2 regions of the Bordetella sputigena genome follow, and region 2 is predicted to be linked to the other one. Evidence: predicted binding sites of a transcription regulator. Region 2 holds the regulator's gene; the other holds the start of a gene.
The links. The regulator FliA, encoded in region 2, starts transcription of late flagellar genes. The targets are predictions, from matches to a motif close to CTAAAGTTTNNNNNNNNNNNGCCGNTA.
Positions count from the first base shown of each region.

Region 1: the regulator FliA is predicted to act here: its motif matches at 5,072-5,098, upstream of ACNA0R_RS22710 (DUF342 domain-containing protein).

Region 1 is NZ_CBCSCA010000014.1:19,269-26,961, forward strand. Features, by position in the region: gene hrpA (ATP-dependent RNA helicase HrpA) at 1-2,970, opposite strand, end outside; gene ACNA0R_RS22710 (DUF342 domain-containing protein) at 3,128-4,924, opposite strand; gene ACNA0R_RS22715 (SDR family oxidoreductase) at 5,200-5,979, shown strand; gene argA (amino-acid N-acetyltransferase) at 6,057-7,412, shown strand; gene ACNA0R_RS22725 (oxidative damage protection protein) at 7,542-7,693, shown strand, end outside.
Region 2 is NZ_CBCSCA010000005.1:84,283-91,975, reverse strand. Features, by position in the region: gene ACNA0R_RS11565 (O-linked N-acetylglucosamine transferase family protein) at 1-2,332, opposite strand, end outside; gene ACNA0R_RS11560 (flagellin N-terminal helical domain-containing protein) at 2,543-4,192, opposite strand; gene ACNA0R_RS11555 (RNA polymerase sigma factor FliA) at 4,606-5,361, opposite strand; gene flhD (flagellar transcriptional regulator FlhD) at 5,783-6,106, shown strand; gene flhC (flagellar transcriptional regulator FlhC) at 6,131-6,802, shown strand; gene motA (flagellar motor stator protein MotA) at 7,015-7,693, shown strand, end outside.

The DNA.
Region 1 (7,693 bases), on a different contig from region 2:
GGCCGGCGCCGGCCGCACCTTCACCTGTTCCCACATGTCGGCGGCCAGGGCATCCAGCAGGCCCTGCTGCGGGTCCGCCAGACGGTCGAACCAGCGGTCGTAGAAACCGGCGGCATAGTCGGGCAAGGGCACGCAGTGGCGGCGGATCTTCTGCGGCAGGGACTTGAGCAGCAACTGCACTTTTTCCTTCAGCATGCCCGGCACCAGCCATTCGCAGCGCTGCGGATCGATCTGGTTCAGCGCGAACAGCGGTACGGACAGTGTCACGCCGTCGCGCGGCGAACCGGGCTCGAAGTGATAGTCCAGCGCCATGGTGACGCCCTGCCACTCCACCTTCTTCGGAAAGACTTCGGTGGTGATGCCGGCGGCCTCGTGGCGCATCAAGGCATCGCGAGTCAGCAGCAGCGCGTCGGCGGCCGGCTTGTCCAGGCCGGCGTACCATTTCTCCAGGGTTGCCGTCTGGCTCATCCCGGCGGGAATCTGGCGATCGTAGAAGGCCTCTATCAAGGCCTCGTCGACCAGGATATCGGGCCGGCGCGCGCGGTGTTCCAGCTTTTCGATCTCCGCGATCAGGCGGCGGTTCTGCGCGACGAAGGGTAGCCGGGTATCGATCTCGCCCGGTACCAGGGCTTCGCGGATGAAGAGCTCGCGCGCATGCTGGGGATTGATGCGGCCATAGTGCACGCGGCGTCCGGCATAGATGACCAGGCCGTACAGAGTGGCGCGCTCGTTGGCGACCACCTGCCCCGCTTTCTTTTCCCAGCGCGGGTCGGACCAGTTGCGGCGCAGCAGATGCGCGGCCGCCCGCTCTATCCACGCGGGTTCGATGCGCGCGACGCAACGCGCGTACAGGCGGGTGGTTTCCACCAGTTCGGCGGCGACGATCCAGCGCCCGGCCTTCTTGACCAGGCGCGAGCTGGGATGGATGTGGAAGCGGATATCGCGCGCGCCCTGGTAGTGCCCGCCTTCGTCGCTCTTGTAGCCGATGTTGCCCAGCAGGCCGCTCAGGAGCGCCATGTGGATCTGTTCGAAGGTGGCCTCGGCCTGGTTCAGGCGCCAGCCCTGTTCGCCCACCACCGAGGCAAGCTGGCTATGCACGTCATGCCATTCGCGCAGGCGCAGGGGCGACAGAAAATTCTGGCGCAACAGGGCCACGAGCTTGCGCTGGGACGCCTTGTGCTGCACCTGTTCGCCGTACCAGCGCCACAGCTTCAGGAAGGAAAGGAACTCCGATTTGTCGTCCGCGAATTTGGCATGGGCGTTTTCGGCCGCCTCTTTTTCCTGCATGGGGCGGTCGCGCGGGTCCTGGATGGACAGGGCCGACGCGATGATCAGCATTTCCGTCAGGCATTGCTGTTCGCGCGCGGCCAGGATCATGCGGCCGATGCGGGGGTCCAGCGGCAAACGGGCGAGCTCCTGGCCCGTGCGCGTCAGGACGAAGGCGGGGCCGGCCGCGGCGTCCTGTTCGTCGCGCTGCACGGCTTCGATCGCGCCCAGCTCCTGCAGCAGATGGTAGCCGTCGGCGATCGCTCGTCCCGGCGGCGCCTCGACGAAAGGAAAATCCTCGATGTCGTCCAGCTTGAGCGACTTCATGCGCAGGATCACGGACGCCAGCGAAGAACGCAGCACCTCCGGATCGGTGAACGGCGCGCGGGCGTTGAAGTCGGCCTCGTCGTACAGGCGAATGCAAACGCCCGGCCCCACGCGGCCGCAGCGGCCGGCGCGCTGGTTCGCCGATGCGCGGCTGATGGGTTCGATGCGCAGCTGTTCGACCTTGTTGCGCCAGGAGTAGCGCTTGACGCGCGCCAGGCCGCTGTCCACCACGAAGCGGATGCCCGGCACGGTCAGGGACGTTTCGGCCACGTTGGTGGCCAGGACGACCCGCCGGCCGCTGCCGCGCGGGCGGAATATCTGCTCCTGTTCCGCCTGGGACAGGCGGGCGTACAGCGCGAGGATTTCGGTAGCCGCCGGATGCCGCTTGCGCAAGGCTTCGGAAGCCTCGCGGATCTCGCGTTCGCCGGGCAAGAAAACCAGGATGTCGCCGGGGCCATGGCGCGCGCATTCGTCGACGGCGTCGACGATGGCGTCGACCAGGTCGCGCTCTTCGTCGCCGGCACGCTCGCGGGCGGAACGGACGGCGGCTTCTTCGTCGGTTTCTTCCTGGCGGACGGGGCGATAGCGGACTTCGACGGGGTAGAGGCGACCCGAGACCTCGATGACCGGCGCGGGCGTGCCGGCGGCCGGCGCCGAAACGGACGCGACGACGTCCGGCGCCGACGCGGGCGCGCCGATGCGCGGTTCCGGCTCGGCCGCAAAGTGGCGGGCGAAGCGTTCGGCATCGATGGTGGCCGAGGTGATGATGACCTTGAGGTCGGGCCGGCGCGGCAGCACGCGCTTCAGGTAGCCGAGCAGGAAATCGATGTTCAGGCTGCGCTCGTGCGCTTCATCGATGATCAGCGTGTCGTAGCGCTTGAGCAGGGGATCGCGCTGCGTTTCGGCCAGCAGGATGCCGTCGGTCATCAGCTTGACCGCGGCGTTGGGGCCGGTGCGGTCATTGAAACGTACCTGGTAGCCGACGACCTCGCCCAGGGGAGTTTCCAGCTCTTCCGCGATGCGCCGTGCCACCGAAGTCGCGGCCAGGCGCCGCGGCTGGGTATGGCCGATCATGCGCGTGCGGCCGCGGCCGATGTCCAGGCAGATCTTGGGCAGCTGCGTCGTCTTGCCGGAGCCGGTTTCGCCGCTGACGATAACGACCTGATGTTCCTGGATGGCGCGCGCGATTTCATCGCGGCGGGCGCTGACGGGCAGGTCTTCCGGGTAGCGGATGGGCGGGATGACGCGCGGCGCGGCGGCGGGCTTGGGCGGGGTTGCGGGCCTTGCGGGCGATGCCGGCGATGCGGTCGAGGAAGCGGCGGCCGCTCCGGGCGCGCCCCGGCCGCGCCGAGAGGGGGTTTGAGGCTTGACAGTCATTACCGCGATTATAGATTTCGCGGGAAGCGGCCGCGGCCTGCGTTCCAAGGCACGCGCGCTCGGCGCGCCAGGGCACGCCGCCGCTGTGCTCCAGCACGCCGGTCCGGGCAAACGCCGCGGCAGCGCTTCAGCGCGGCGGGCTGCCCAAGCCCCGGCGTTACCGGATGATCAGCTTGCCATCCGACAGCTTGGCCGTACCGGCCGGCAGGTCCTCGGTCACCGATTCATGCCGATTGACCACATGCAGTTCGACGCCGCCGTGGATCTTGCGCGATGCATGGATGACGGCGTCTTCGGCAACCGTGCTATCGGCCGACAGGCGCCGTTCACGGGCATCCACCCCGGCCAGATCCTTCATCAGCTTGGCATGGGTCTGCACCGCGCGCTCGCCGATGCCGTTGGCGGCCTTCTCGGGATTCTTGCGCAGGAAAATCAGCAACTGCTCCAGCTTGGCTTTTTCTTCCTGCAGACGCTTGCGGGTGCGCTGCAAGGCTTCTTTCTGCGCCTGCGCATGCGGGTTGACGCCGACCTGGATGATGGTCTTGACGCCGGCCATGGTGCCCAGCGTGGCCGCGCGGACGCCGCGCAGCGCGCGCACCTGTCCGCCGTTGATATTGCCCTGCGTGGATCCTTTCGCGCCCACGGTGACGGTATCCCCGGCATTCACCTCGCTCTGGCGGATCTCGCTTTCGACCTGGACGTCCTTGCCCGCGTTGATGGAGGCATTGCCGATGAAGCGCGCCTTGACGGAACCGCGCGCCGTGACCTGCGCCAGGCGGGTGGTGGGCTCGCCGGTGGTCGCGCCTTCAGCCGCCCCCAGTATGCCGCCCTTGACCACCACATTGCCGCCGGCATCGATGTGCGCGGCTTCCACGGTGCCGCTGACCAGCACGTCGCCACTGACCTTGACCGACATGCCGGTGGTAACGTCGCCACGCACCTGCAGCGTGCCTTCGAAGTTGATGTTGCCCGAGTTCAGGTTGACCGCGTCCACCTCGACCACGGGGTTGACCGAGACGCCGCAGGGCATCACCGACGGCGCACCGTCGATGGCGGCGACCAGCACCTCCGGATCGTTGGGATCGCGCACCACGCCCGTCAGATTGTCGTCGTAGGGCAGGTCTTCCGGTGCCGGCGCGGGGGCAGGATTGCCGTAGACATCGATGCCGTCGGCGCCCGCCGTGCCGGGGATCCGCCGCATCAAGGGCATGCCGCTCTTGACCAGGACCAGGTTGCCCATGGAGCGGTAATCCACCAGGGCGTTCTCGTCGACGTCGTCGGCGGCGTGGCGCGACAGCAGGCTTTCGAATCGCGTCGGCGCGCCTGCCTTGGGGGGAATGCCCGAAGCGATCAGCACGTCTTCCGCCACGCCCCCTTCCACCGTTTGCAGCAACAACTGTTCGTCCAGGCCATAAACGACGCCTTGCTGCGCCAACGCGGCGCGCACGTCGCCCAGCTGTATGCCGCGGCCGCCCCTGGCGGGATGCAAGGTGAGGTAGACCTGCAGCTTATCTTCGGTGACGGTCAGTTCGAAGGAGCCATCGACGACTTCGCCGATCACCGCTTCGACGACGCCGTCGTCACCATCCGCGGCGGCGGGAGCGGCGGCAGGCTCGGGGTTGTCCATCAGTTCCAGCACCGCGCCCAGCCGCGCGGCATTGGATTCGATCGCGGCCAGTTCACCGGACACTTCCTGGACGGCCGAGGACACTGCCGCCACGGCGGTGCCGGCCTGGCGCAGGGCTTCGGCGCTGAGGCGGGCCGCCGCTTCCTGGCAGCGCGCGAGGAAACCGGCCACCGCGGCGCTGTCGAGCGCATCGGGCGTCCAGCCGCGCGCCGCCAGCGCGGCTTGCAACATATCGCTGTCGGGCGGTGCCGCCGCGGCGGCAGCCCGAAACCCTGCACGCAGCTCACGGGTAGCAGGATCCAGGGTCAACCAATAGGATTGCGTCACTGCCGTGTATCCTCGAGAAATGACCGACGCATCGGACGACGGCGTGTCTCCATGTCGGCTTGGAATCATTGTTGGACCCGGAGGGGTTCCCGCTTGTCGTCATACTGCTCAGCGCGTATTTCAAAATATTAACGGGCAAACTTCAAGTTGCGACCCTTTTTTTCTAAAAATTAGGTAATTTTTCTTCCGCTTTTGCGGGGAACGCGCTGGCGAAAGCGCCACGACGTCAGCTTCCCGTCAGCCGTCCCGCCTGTTTAGCATCAGGAGACCGAACCATGGATCTGGGCATCGAAGGACGTACCGCGCTGGTCTGCGCATCCAGCAAGGGGCTGGGCCGCGCGTGCGCGCTGTCGCTGGCGCGCGAGGGCGCGCGGGTGGTGATGTCGGCGCGCGGCGCCGACGCGCTGGAGGAAGCGGCCGCGGCGATCCGCGCCGAAACCGGCGCCACGGTGACGGCGGTGGTCGCCGACGTCACGACCGCGGAGGGCCGTGCGCGCCTGCTGGCGGCCTGCCCGGAACCGGACATCCTGGTCAACAACGCGGGCGGCCCGAAGCCGGGCGATTTCCGCGAATGGTCGCGCGACGACTGGATCAAGGCGCTGGACGCCAACATGATCACCCCCATCGAACTGATCAAGGCCACCATCGACGGCATGATCCGGCGCCGCTTCGGCCGCATCGTCAATATCACTTCGGCGGCCGTGAAAATGCCCATCGACCATCTGGGCCTGTCCAATGGCGCGCGGGCCGGCCTGACCGGCTTCGTCGCGGGCCTGGCGCGCCAGGTCGCGGAGCACAATGTCACCATCAACAACCTGTTGCCCGGTCCTTTCGAGACGGACCGCCTGCGCGGCACGGCGATCGCGACGGCGCAGAAAACCGGCAAATCGGTCGAGGACATCCTGGAAGCGCGCCGCCGGACCGTACCGGCGCGGCGCCTGGGCGACCCGGCCGAGTTCGGCGACGCCTGCGCCTTCCTGTGCGGCGCCCGTGCCGGATTCATGACGGGCCAGAATCTGGTGCTGGACGGCGGCACCTATCCGGGCACGCTGTAGCGCCATCACTATAATTTCGCGATTCAACCCAGGTTACGCCTGGCCGCCCTACCCGTTTTCCGGCTCTTATACGCACCATGCCCGACCTGGATCAAGACACCGTTTCAGCCCTGGAAGCCCCCGAGTTCGCTCCCGCGCAGTTCGTGCGCTGGTTTCGTGAGGTCGCGCCGTATGTACATGCGTTCCGCGGCAAGACCTTCGTCGTGGCATTCGGCGGCGAGCTGATCCAGGCGGGCGCCTTGAACACCCTGGTGCAGGATCTTTCGCTGCTGTCGGCGCTGGGCATACGGCTGGTGCTGGTGCATGGTTCGCGGCCGCAGGTCAACGAACAGCTGCGGCTCAAGGGTTTCAGCCATCAGTTCGACCGCGGCCTGTCGCCCACCGACGCGGCGTCGCTGGAATGCGCCAAGGAGGCCGCCGGCGAAATCCGCCTGGACATCGAAGCCGCCTTCAGCCAGGGGCTGCCGAACACGCCGATGTCGCATTCGCAGATCCGCGTGATTTCGGGCAATTTCGTCACCGCCCGGCCCACCGGCGTGATCGACGGCGTGGACTACCGGCACACCGGGCACGTGCGCAAGATCGACGTCGACGCGATGCGCTTCGCCATGGAAAAAGGCTCGGTGATCCTGCTGTCGCCCTTGGGCTTCTCGCCTACGGGCGAAGCCTTCAACCTGGCCATGGAAGACCTGGCGACCAGCGTCGCCGTCGCCTTGCGGGCGGAAAAACTGATCTTCCTGTCCACCACCGAAGGCGTGCGCAACGAAGACGGCACCATCGACACCGAACTGGCGCGCGTGGATGCGGATGCGCTGCTGGCCAAGGGCGGCCTGGACGAGGACACGGCGCTGTTCGTCAAGTACAGCTCGCAGGCGGTCAAGCGCGGCGTGGCGCGCTCGCACGTCGTGCCCTTCAGCCTGGATGGCAGCGTGCTGCTGGAAATCTTCACGCACGACGGCGTCGGCACCATGGTGGTGGAAGACACGCTGGACGACCTGCGGGCGGCCACGCTGGATGACGTGGGCGCCATCCTCAGCCTGGTGGAACCGCTGGAAGCCGACGGCACGCTGGTGCCGCGCGGCCGCAGCACCATCGAACGCGACGTCGAGAACTTCACGGTGCTGGAGCACGATGGCGTGATCTACGGCTGCGCGGCGCTGCATCCCTATCTGGACGAGCAGATGGCGGAAATGGCCTGCCTGATCGTGCATCCGGAATGGCAGGGTTCCGGCGAAGGCGAACTGCTGCTGCGCCACATGGAATCGCGCGCGCGGGCGCTGGGCGCCAAGCGGCTGTTCGTGCTGACGACCCGCACATCGCACTGGTTCATGAAGCGCGGCTTCGTGCAGGGCGGCATCGCCGACCTGCCGCGCGACAAGCAGCAGAATTACAACCGGTCGCGCAACAGCCTGGTGTTCATCAAGCGGCTGTAGAGGATGGCCGCGCCTGGCCGGCCGCGCCTAGCCGGCCGCGCCTGGAGCCGGCCGCGCCTGGGCAAGCCGGCCACTGGCGCGGGTGTTTCGGTAAAATCGACGATCCAACTTTATCCGGCAGCAATACCCATGACCCGTACCGTTCATTGCGTCAAACTGAAGCGCGACGCCGAAGGGCTGGACTTCCCGCCCTACCCCGGCGAACTCGGCCAGCGCATCTGGCGAGAGGTTTCCAAAGAGGCGTGGGAAGAGTGGAAAGGCATACAGACCCGGCTGGTCAA
Region 2 (7,693 bases):
CGATGGGCAGTTTGGCCAGCAGGCTGGCGGGCTGCCGTATGAACGGCTGCTGCCTGGACGGCGCCAATGGTTCCAGCGTGCCGCTCAGGTCGGAATGCAGGCAGGTGTACAGCACGCCGGGCTCGCCATCGCCCAGGGCGACGTGGGCGTGGTAATCGTGCAGCACCTTCTCGTACTTGAGCCGTGGCACGTCGCGCAGCCGGCTGGCCGGGTCGATGACCACGACGGACAGGGCCTTGGTGCGATTCGGTATCTGGATAACCGGCGTGTTGTACATCGACCCGCCGTGATCCAGGACGATGAGCTTGCCCTGGAAGGCGAAGTTGAAGGATTCGTCCTCCGGGGGCTCGGCCGGCAGGGCTGTCGCGTCGGGTGCCACCACTTCCATGGGGGCGTCTTCGTCCTCGAACCAGGGCTTGCCTTCGGAGGTAAAGGCAAGCGCGGCCGGCTTCTTGCCGGCGCAGTAGCGCTGCCAGATGGCCCGGAATGCGGTGGCCAGGTGGCCGGCAAAGCGTGGTGCGTCGCAAACGGGGGATTCCAGCAGGACCTGGCGCAGGTGCCGACGGATCGTGGCCAGGCTGCTCAGGTCGCTGACCAGGCCCAGCACGCGCGCGCGGTACTCGTCCCAGTTGCTGACCACCAGTTCCGGCATGCCGACGTTGGCGAGGTGGGTGGCCGAGTGGCGGCCGGCGAAGGTCGGGCCGGGCAGGGTGACCACGGGCACGCCCATCAGAAGCGCCTCGCAGGTGGTCAGGCCGCCGGAGTAGGGCCAGGGATCCAGCGCCACGTCGACGTCGTTGTAGGCTTCGAACAGCTTGTAGTGAGGCGACTGGCCTTCCATGCGGACGCGCTCGGGCTCGATGCCGTAGCCGGCCAGGAAGTCACGGATGCGCTTGCGCATGGATTCCGTGCCGTAGCCGGCGCCTTTCAGGAACAGGTGCGAGCCGGGCACCGCCTGCATCAGTTCGGCCCAGTGTCCCAGCGTGACGTCGTTGATCTTGGTGGGGTTGTTGAAGCAGCCGAAGGTGACGTGGCCCTTCTGGAGCGCGGGCAGCGGCGTCTCTTCCGGCAGCTTGGGCGGTGGCATGTAGCAGATATAGTCGTCGGGCATGCGGATCAGCTTCTCGGTGTACAAGTGATCGCTGCCCGGCGGCGATTCGACGCTGTCGGTGATCAGGTAGTCGATGGTCTCCAGGCCCGTCGTGTTGATCAGGCCGCCCACCCATTTCATCAGGATGGGCGCCGGTTCCATGGTCATGGTCGGCATCCGGGTGCCGGCGTTGTAGCCCGCCAGGTCGATCAGGATGTCGATCTCGTCGTCGCGGAACATCTCGGCCAGCGCCTCGTCGCCGACCTGCGTGATGGGCGTCCAGCGCTGCGCCACGGCCTGCAGCCGCTTGGTGACGTGATCGACGGTCGAAGACGTCGTATACAGGTAGAGCTCAATGCCGTGCCGGCCCAGGTGTTCCAGGGCGGTGGTGGTCATCGCGCCCACCGGGTGCTGGCGGAAGCCATCGGAAAACAAGCCGATGCGCAGCTTGCGACTGGGAGAAAGATCGGCCGGAACGGGGCGCTTGGCGTCCTTCTGCGGCGGATAGAAGGAGGCCCATTGCTTGCAAGCCTCCAGGATTTCCTCCGCGCTTTTCTCTGGCATGTAGTGCAGCAGGGTCAGCCAGTTCGAGAAAGCCGACGAGTTCTTCGGCGGCGACAGCTTGATGGCGCGGCGATAGATCTCTTCCGATTCGTTCAGCAGGCCCAGGTCACGCTTGGTGCTGGCCAGGTTGGTCAGGTGAGAATACCTGGCCTTCTCGTCGTGCTTGACCAGGTATTCGTGTAACTCGATGGCCTCTTCGAAGCGGAACGCGTTGGCCAGCAATTGGGCCTTGGTCCATATCGCGGGTAACGAGCCGGGGTTGAGTTCCAACGTGCGGTCGATGTGGCGCAGGCCGTCATGGCCGCGGTTCATGCGCCAGTAGATATCGGCCAGTCCGTGATGGGCGCCGGCCAGAGATTCATCCAGCGACAGCGCGTGCTCGAAATGCTTGATTGCGACGGGATCGTTGCTGTACTGGGTCTCGACCTGGCCCAGCAGCACCCAGCCCTGCGGGTCTTCGGGGGTCAGCTCGACGACCTTTTCCGCCGCGTGGCGCGCCCCTTCCAGTTCGCGTGCCTTGGATAGCAGGGCGCCCAGGTGGTACCAGGCTTTGGCGTCGTCCGGCGACTTCTCGGTGCGCGAGCGGGCCTGTTCCAGAGTTAAGGCGGCCTGGGCGGCGGGCGCACCCCTGGAGCCGGGTTGGCGGGTAGGGGCGGAAGGACGGTGCGATTTTGCCATGGCGGAACGCTATGCGGTTGGGTACAGAAAGCGACGAATGCCAGTCTAAATGCAGGCCTATGGGCCAAATTCGTTGGTCAGCGGCGAAAAACAGCGGCTTTTCCGGGAGAGGGCGACCAGCAGAAAAAAGCCCCCCGGGCCTGGGCCAGGGGGGCTTCCGGTACTTCCGATGCCTGACGAGCGGCGGGCCGCCCGTCGGTCTCCGTGCGATTAACGCAGCAGCGACAGCACCGTTTGCGGCACTTGGTTGGCCTGCGCCAGCACCGAGGTGCCAGCTTGTTGCAGGATCTGTGCGCGGGTCATGTTGGACACTTCGGTCGCGTAGTCGGCGTCTTCGATGCGCGAACGCGAGGCCGACAGGTTGTTCACCGTGTTGTTCAGGTTGGCAACCGTCGATTCGAAGCGGTTCTGCACGGCACCCAGAGCGCTACGCAGATCGTCGACTTGGGCCAGGGCCTTGTCGATGGCGTCCAGCGGATCGACCACGGTGGCGTCGTGATCCACGGTGACCGCGCCGGTGGTCGAGCTGACCGCATCCACCTTGTAGTAGCTGATCGAGCCGTCGGTCGCGGTGTGCTGGATGTACAGCGCCGCGGTGTTCGAGGCGGAGGCGCTGCCCGTGGCGTTCGGCGTGTAACGAACCAGGGTGTTGCTGCCGCTCGACAGGCCCAGCTGGGTGTTGACGTTGGACAGATCGACGCTGACGGCGTAGTGGGTGCCCGTACGGATGGTCGTGGTGCCCGTGTAGGTGGTGCCACCGTTCGTGGTGATGCCTTGTGCGCTGACAGCGGCGGCCGTCGCGACGATCGTGCTGGTGCCGGTCGTAACGTCGACGCTGACCTTGCCGGTCGTGCCGTTGAAGCTCGACACGTAGTACGTGCTGCCGACCTTGGTGTAGTAGTTGGTCGTGCCCGCGGTGGCCTGGTACAGCGAAGCACCGGTGAAGTCGACGTTGGTGACGCTGTAGTCGCCCTGGCCAATGGCGGTCAGATCGATCAGGCCGTCGGCGCTGTTCGAGTTGTATTCCGACACGGAGGAGAACGTCGCGTAGGACGTGGCGCTGCCGACAACGATCTTGTTGCTGGTCGCGTTCCAGGTGGCGGTGTAGGTCGCGCCGCCTTGGGTCACGTACAGGTTGCCATCGCCGCCGACGTGCGCGGTGTAGGCAGCGGTGCTGCCGCCGGTCGCGGTGAAGGTGAACGTGGCGTAGTTGAACGCGTGCGTGGTGCCGACGTTGACGACCGTGCTCGTGTTGTACGTCGTGCCCGACAGGCCCGAGGCAACCGCCGAGAAGTTCGACGCGCCCTGGTCGTTCTTGCTCGTCAGCTGATTGGCCATGTCCAGCTTGTTCAGGCCCAGCGTCGAAGCATTAACCTGCTTCAGGTTGATGTTGATGGTTTCGCTGTCGTTGGCGCCGACCTGGATGCTCAGGCTTTGGTCGCTGGCCAGGACCTTGACGCCGTTGAACTGGGTCTGGCTGGCAACGCGGGTGATTTCGTCCAGGCGCTGGGTGATTTCAGCCTGGATCGAGTCCAGGTCGCTGCCGCTGTTCGTGCCGTTGGCGGCTTGAACCGACAGTTCACGGATGCGCTGCAGGTTGTTGTTGATTTCGTTCAGGGCGCCTTCGGTCGTTTGCGCGATCGAGATGCCGTCGTTGGCGTTGCGAGCAGCCTGGGTCAGGCCGTTCACGTTGGCGGTGAAGCGGTTGGCAATAGCTTGGCCGGCGGCGTCGTCCTTGGCGCTGTTGATGCGCAGGCCCGAGGACAGGCGTTCGATGGCCGAACCGAGGTCCGACTGGGACTTGTTCAGGTTGTTTTGCGCAACCAGCGACAAGTAATTGGTGTTGATGACTGCAGCCATGAATAGCTCCCAAGAGAGAAAGGCATCTTCAAACCGGGCAGCTATGCCGCCCTGCGGGTACGGGATCGTCCACCGGAGGTGATGGCCGCATGCCGCGCCGCTGACTGGGTAACGGCAAGGCTCCGTAAACCTTTAGGGGGATGGACAGCGAAAAATTTCGGAATGTGGCGCTGGGCCGTTTCGCCCGCCGCTGGCGGGCGGAAGTGCCGCCGGGGCGTGGCCGGCGGGTAGCGCCGCTGGCGCCAAGCCGGGGCCCGGCCCGGGTCCGGGGCGGGGTCCGGGTGTGCCGCCGGGTCGCGGCCGGCGGCGAGCGCCACTGGCGGCAGACCGGCGCCTGGATCCGCGAGTCGTTGGAGAGACAACTGCCTGGCGGGGAGCGGGCCAGCCCAATCCGAGGTGGTGGCCCCCGGGATCTACGCCACGGAGGCGATCCGCACGTCTTCCGGCAATTGCTGCCAGGCGCCGTCCTTCAGCTTGGCGCGCAGCCGGCTCATGGCCTGGGATCGCAACTGGCAGACGCGGGCCTCGGTGACGCCCATCACGGCGCCGACTTCCTTCAGATTCAGCCCCTGCTCGTAACAAAGCGACAGCAGCAGCTTTTCGCGCTCGGGCAGGGCGCCGATGGCCTCGGCCAGGGCCTGGCGGAAGTCTGCGGCCAGCAGGGTGTCCAGCGGATTGCCCGATGGACCGGAGTCGGCCGCGCCGGCCGCCCAGTCCGCATCCCGGCTCTCGGCGCCGTTTTCCGAGCCGAAATCTTCGTAATGGACGATCTGGGCGCCCTGGGCGTCATAGAGGAGCTGATGGTATTCCGCGAGCGGCAGCTCCAGATGCCCGGCGATTTCCGTCTCGCTGGGCGGCCGCATCAATTGTTGCGTCAGTTGGGCGACCGCCTGGTCGATGCGCTTGGCCTTGCTGCGCACGCTGCGCGGCAGCCAATCCTGGTTGCGCAGCTCGTCCAGCATGGCGCCGCGTATACGCGCCGTGGCATAGGTCTCGAACTGGGCGTCGGCGACTTCCTGGTAGCGCCGTGCCGCGTCCAGCAGGCCGATCATGCCCGCCTGGATCAGGTCGTCCAACTCCACGCTGGCCGGCAAGCGGGCCAGCAGTTGCAGGGCCAGCTTGCGCACCAGCGGCGCGTATTCAGCCAGGCGGTCTTCGGAAAGGGGCATTGCACTCGACTAGAAGGTTGGCCCGCGGCGCCGCCATTTTGAATTGTTGCCTGTACGCGACATTGTTACGTTGCCGTTTACCCGTACAGCGCCGATGGCGCGCCCACGATTCACCCCTCGCATTGTGAGTACTTCCCCTGGATTCATTGGCACAAAGACACAAGCTTTCTAATGCTTGTTTACGGAATTGACTTACACTTGCGAAAGTCTTTGTTGCTATATATGTCCCAGAAGTGCGATATTTCACCAAGCACAAAGAATTGTCATCTCTGTAATACAAAATGACATTGCACATGGTAAATTGTATGACTTGTGGGAACAAAAGAAATATTTCGAGATTTGTTGCACACATGAAGTAACCGGTCGGCAGGGGGCTGACCGGTCCAGGGACAGAACTGAAATTAGTGAACAAGGGATATCCATGAAACAGCCTGAGAACACTTTGCTCGCCGATATTCGCGAAGTGAACCTGTCCTACCTGCTCCTCGCGCAGCGCATGCTCCGCGACGACTATGCGGCATCCATGTTTCGGCTGGGCTTTAGCGAGCAGGTCGCCGACATCCTGATGCGCCTGTCGCCGGCGCAGCTGGTGAAACTGGCCAGCTCCAGCTCGCTGCTGTGCCGTTTCCGCTTCGACGACTACAGCCTGCTGTCGGCGCTGACGCACGATGTGCTGGGAGGCGCGTTGCAGCAGGCGCACGCCACCATCCTGCTTGCCAAGCAGCCGGTCGAACAACTGGCCTGATCTTCCTTCTCCCCCCCTAAGGTCATGGCTATCAAAAGCGTATCCCAAGAAGCCGACGAGATCCTCCTGGCCAGTGCCATGATCGGTCTCGGCGCCCGCCTCCAGGTCCTGGAGTCGGAAACCAATCTGAGCCACGACCGGCTCGCGCGGCTGTACCGCGAAATCCGCGGCTGCTCGCCTCCCAAGGGCATGCTGCCGTTTTCGGTCGATTGGTTCATGACCTGGCTGCCGAACATCCATTCGTCGCTGTTCTACAACGTTTACAAATTTCTGAACGAGAACACCGGCAGCAAAGGCGTACGGGCCATCATCGATGCCTATCGCCTGTACCTGGAACATGCCGGCGTGACCGATCCGGATCAGGCCGAGCCGGTGCTGAGTTTCACGCGTGCCTGGATGCTGGTGCGTTTCTTCGACGGCAAGATGCTGCAGCTGTCCGAATGCCGCCAGTGCGGCGGACATTTCATCGCGCACGCCCACGATCCGCGCGCCGATTTCGTCTGCGCGATCTGCCGCCCGCCGCCACGCGCGGGCAAGACCCGCGCTGCCGCCAAGGAGCGCGCGGGTCGTCGGCCCGCCACGGTTCCGCCCGCCGCGGTTCCGGCCGTTGAGGTTGCGCCCATGGGTATCCCCGGCGTCGGGGTTCCACCCGTCGCGGTCCCGGCTGTCGGCGTGCCGGCCGCCGCCATCGGGTGATGAAGGCCTCCCGGGCCGGGCTGCGCCCCGGCCCGTCCCCCAGGGAAAATGCGATCGAACTTGGGGAAGCCGCCCGGCGCTTCATTGACAGCCGCCGTGCTCAATAACCCCAAATGCCGCTGAAAATTCCCCGTAAACCACGCTTTCGCGACGGCGCTCTCGGGGGATCATGGGCGCTTGGGTAATACGTCTACGCTTGGCAGGGGCCTGATGTGCTGATTGTTATTGGTTATCTCGTGGTGATCGCGTCCGTCGTCGGCAGCTTCGTTGCCTTGGGCGGCCATCTGGGCGCGCTGTACCAGCCTTTCGAATTCACCCTGATCGCCGGCGCGGCGGCGGGTGCGTTCCTGGCGGGGAACAGCCGCAAGTCGCTGAAGCTGATCAAGAGCGCGATTCCCAATGCCCTGCGTGGTGCGCAGTACAGCAAGGACGTGTACATGGAACTCATGTCCCTGATGTACGTGATCCTGAACAAGGCCCGGCGCGAGGGCCTGATGGCCATCGAATCGCACATCGAAGATCCGGCGTCCAGCCCCATCTTCACCGAATGTCCGCGGATCATGAAGGACGAAAAGCTGATGGAGTTCATCACGGACTACCTGCGCATCATGATCAGCGGCAACATGAGCTCCTTCGAAATCGAAACCCTGATGGACGAGGAAATCGAAACGTTCCGTCATGAGCGGCAGGTGCCCGTGCACGCGCTGCAGAACATGGCCGACGGCATGCCGGCTTTCGGTATCGTGGCGGCGGTGCTGGGTGTGATCAAGGCGCTGGCGGCCGTGGACCAGCCGCCCGCGGTGCTCGGCGACCTGATCTCCAAGGCCATGGTCGGCACCTTCCTGGGCATCCTGCTGGCCTACGGTTTCGTCGGGCCGCTGGCCTCGCGGG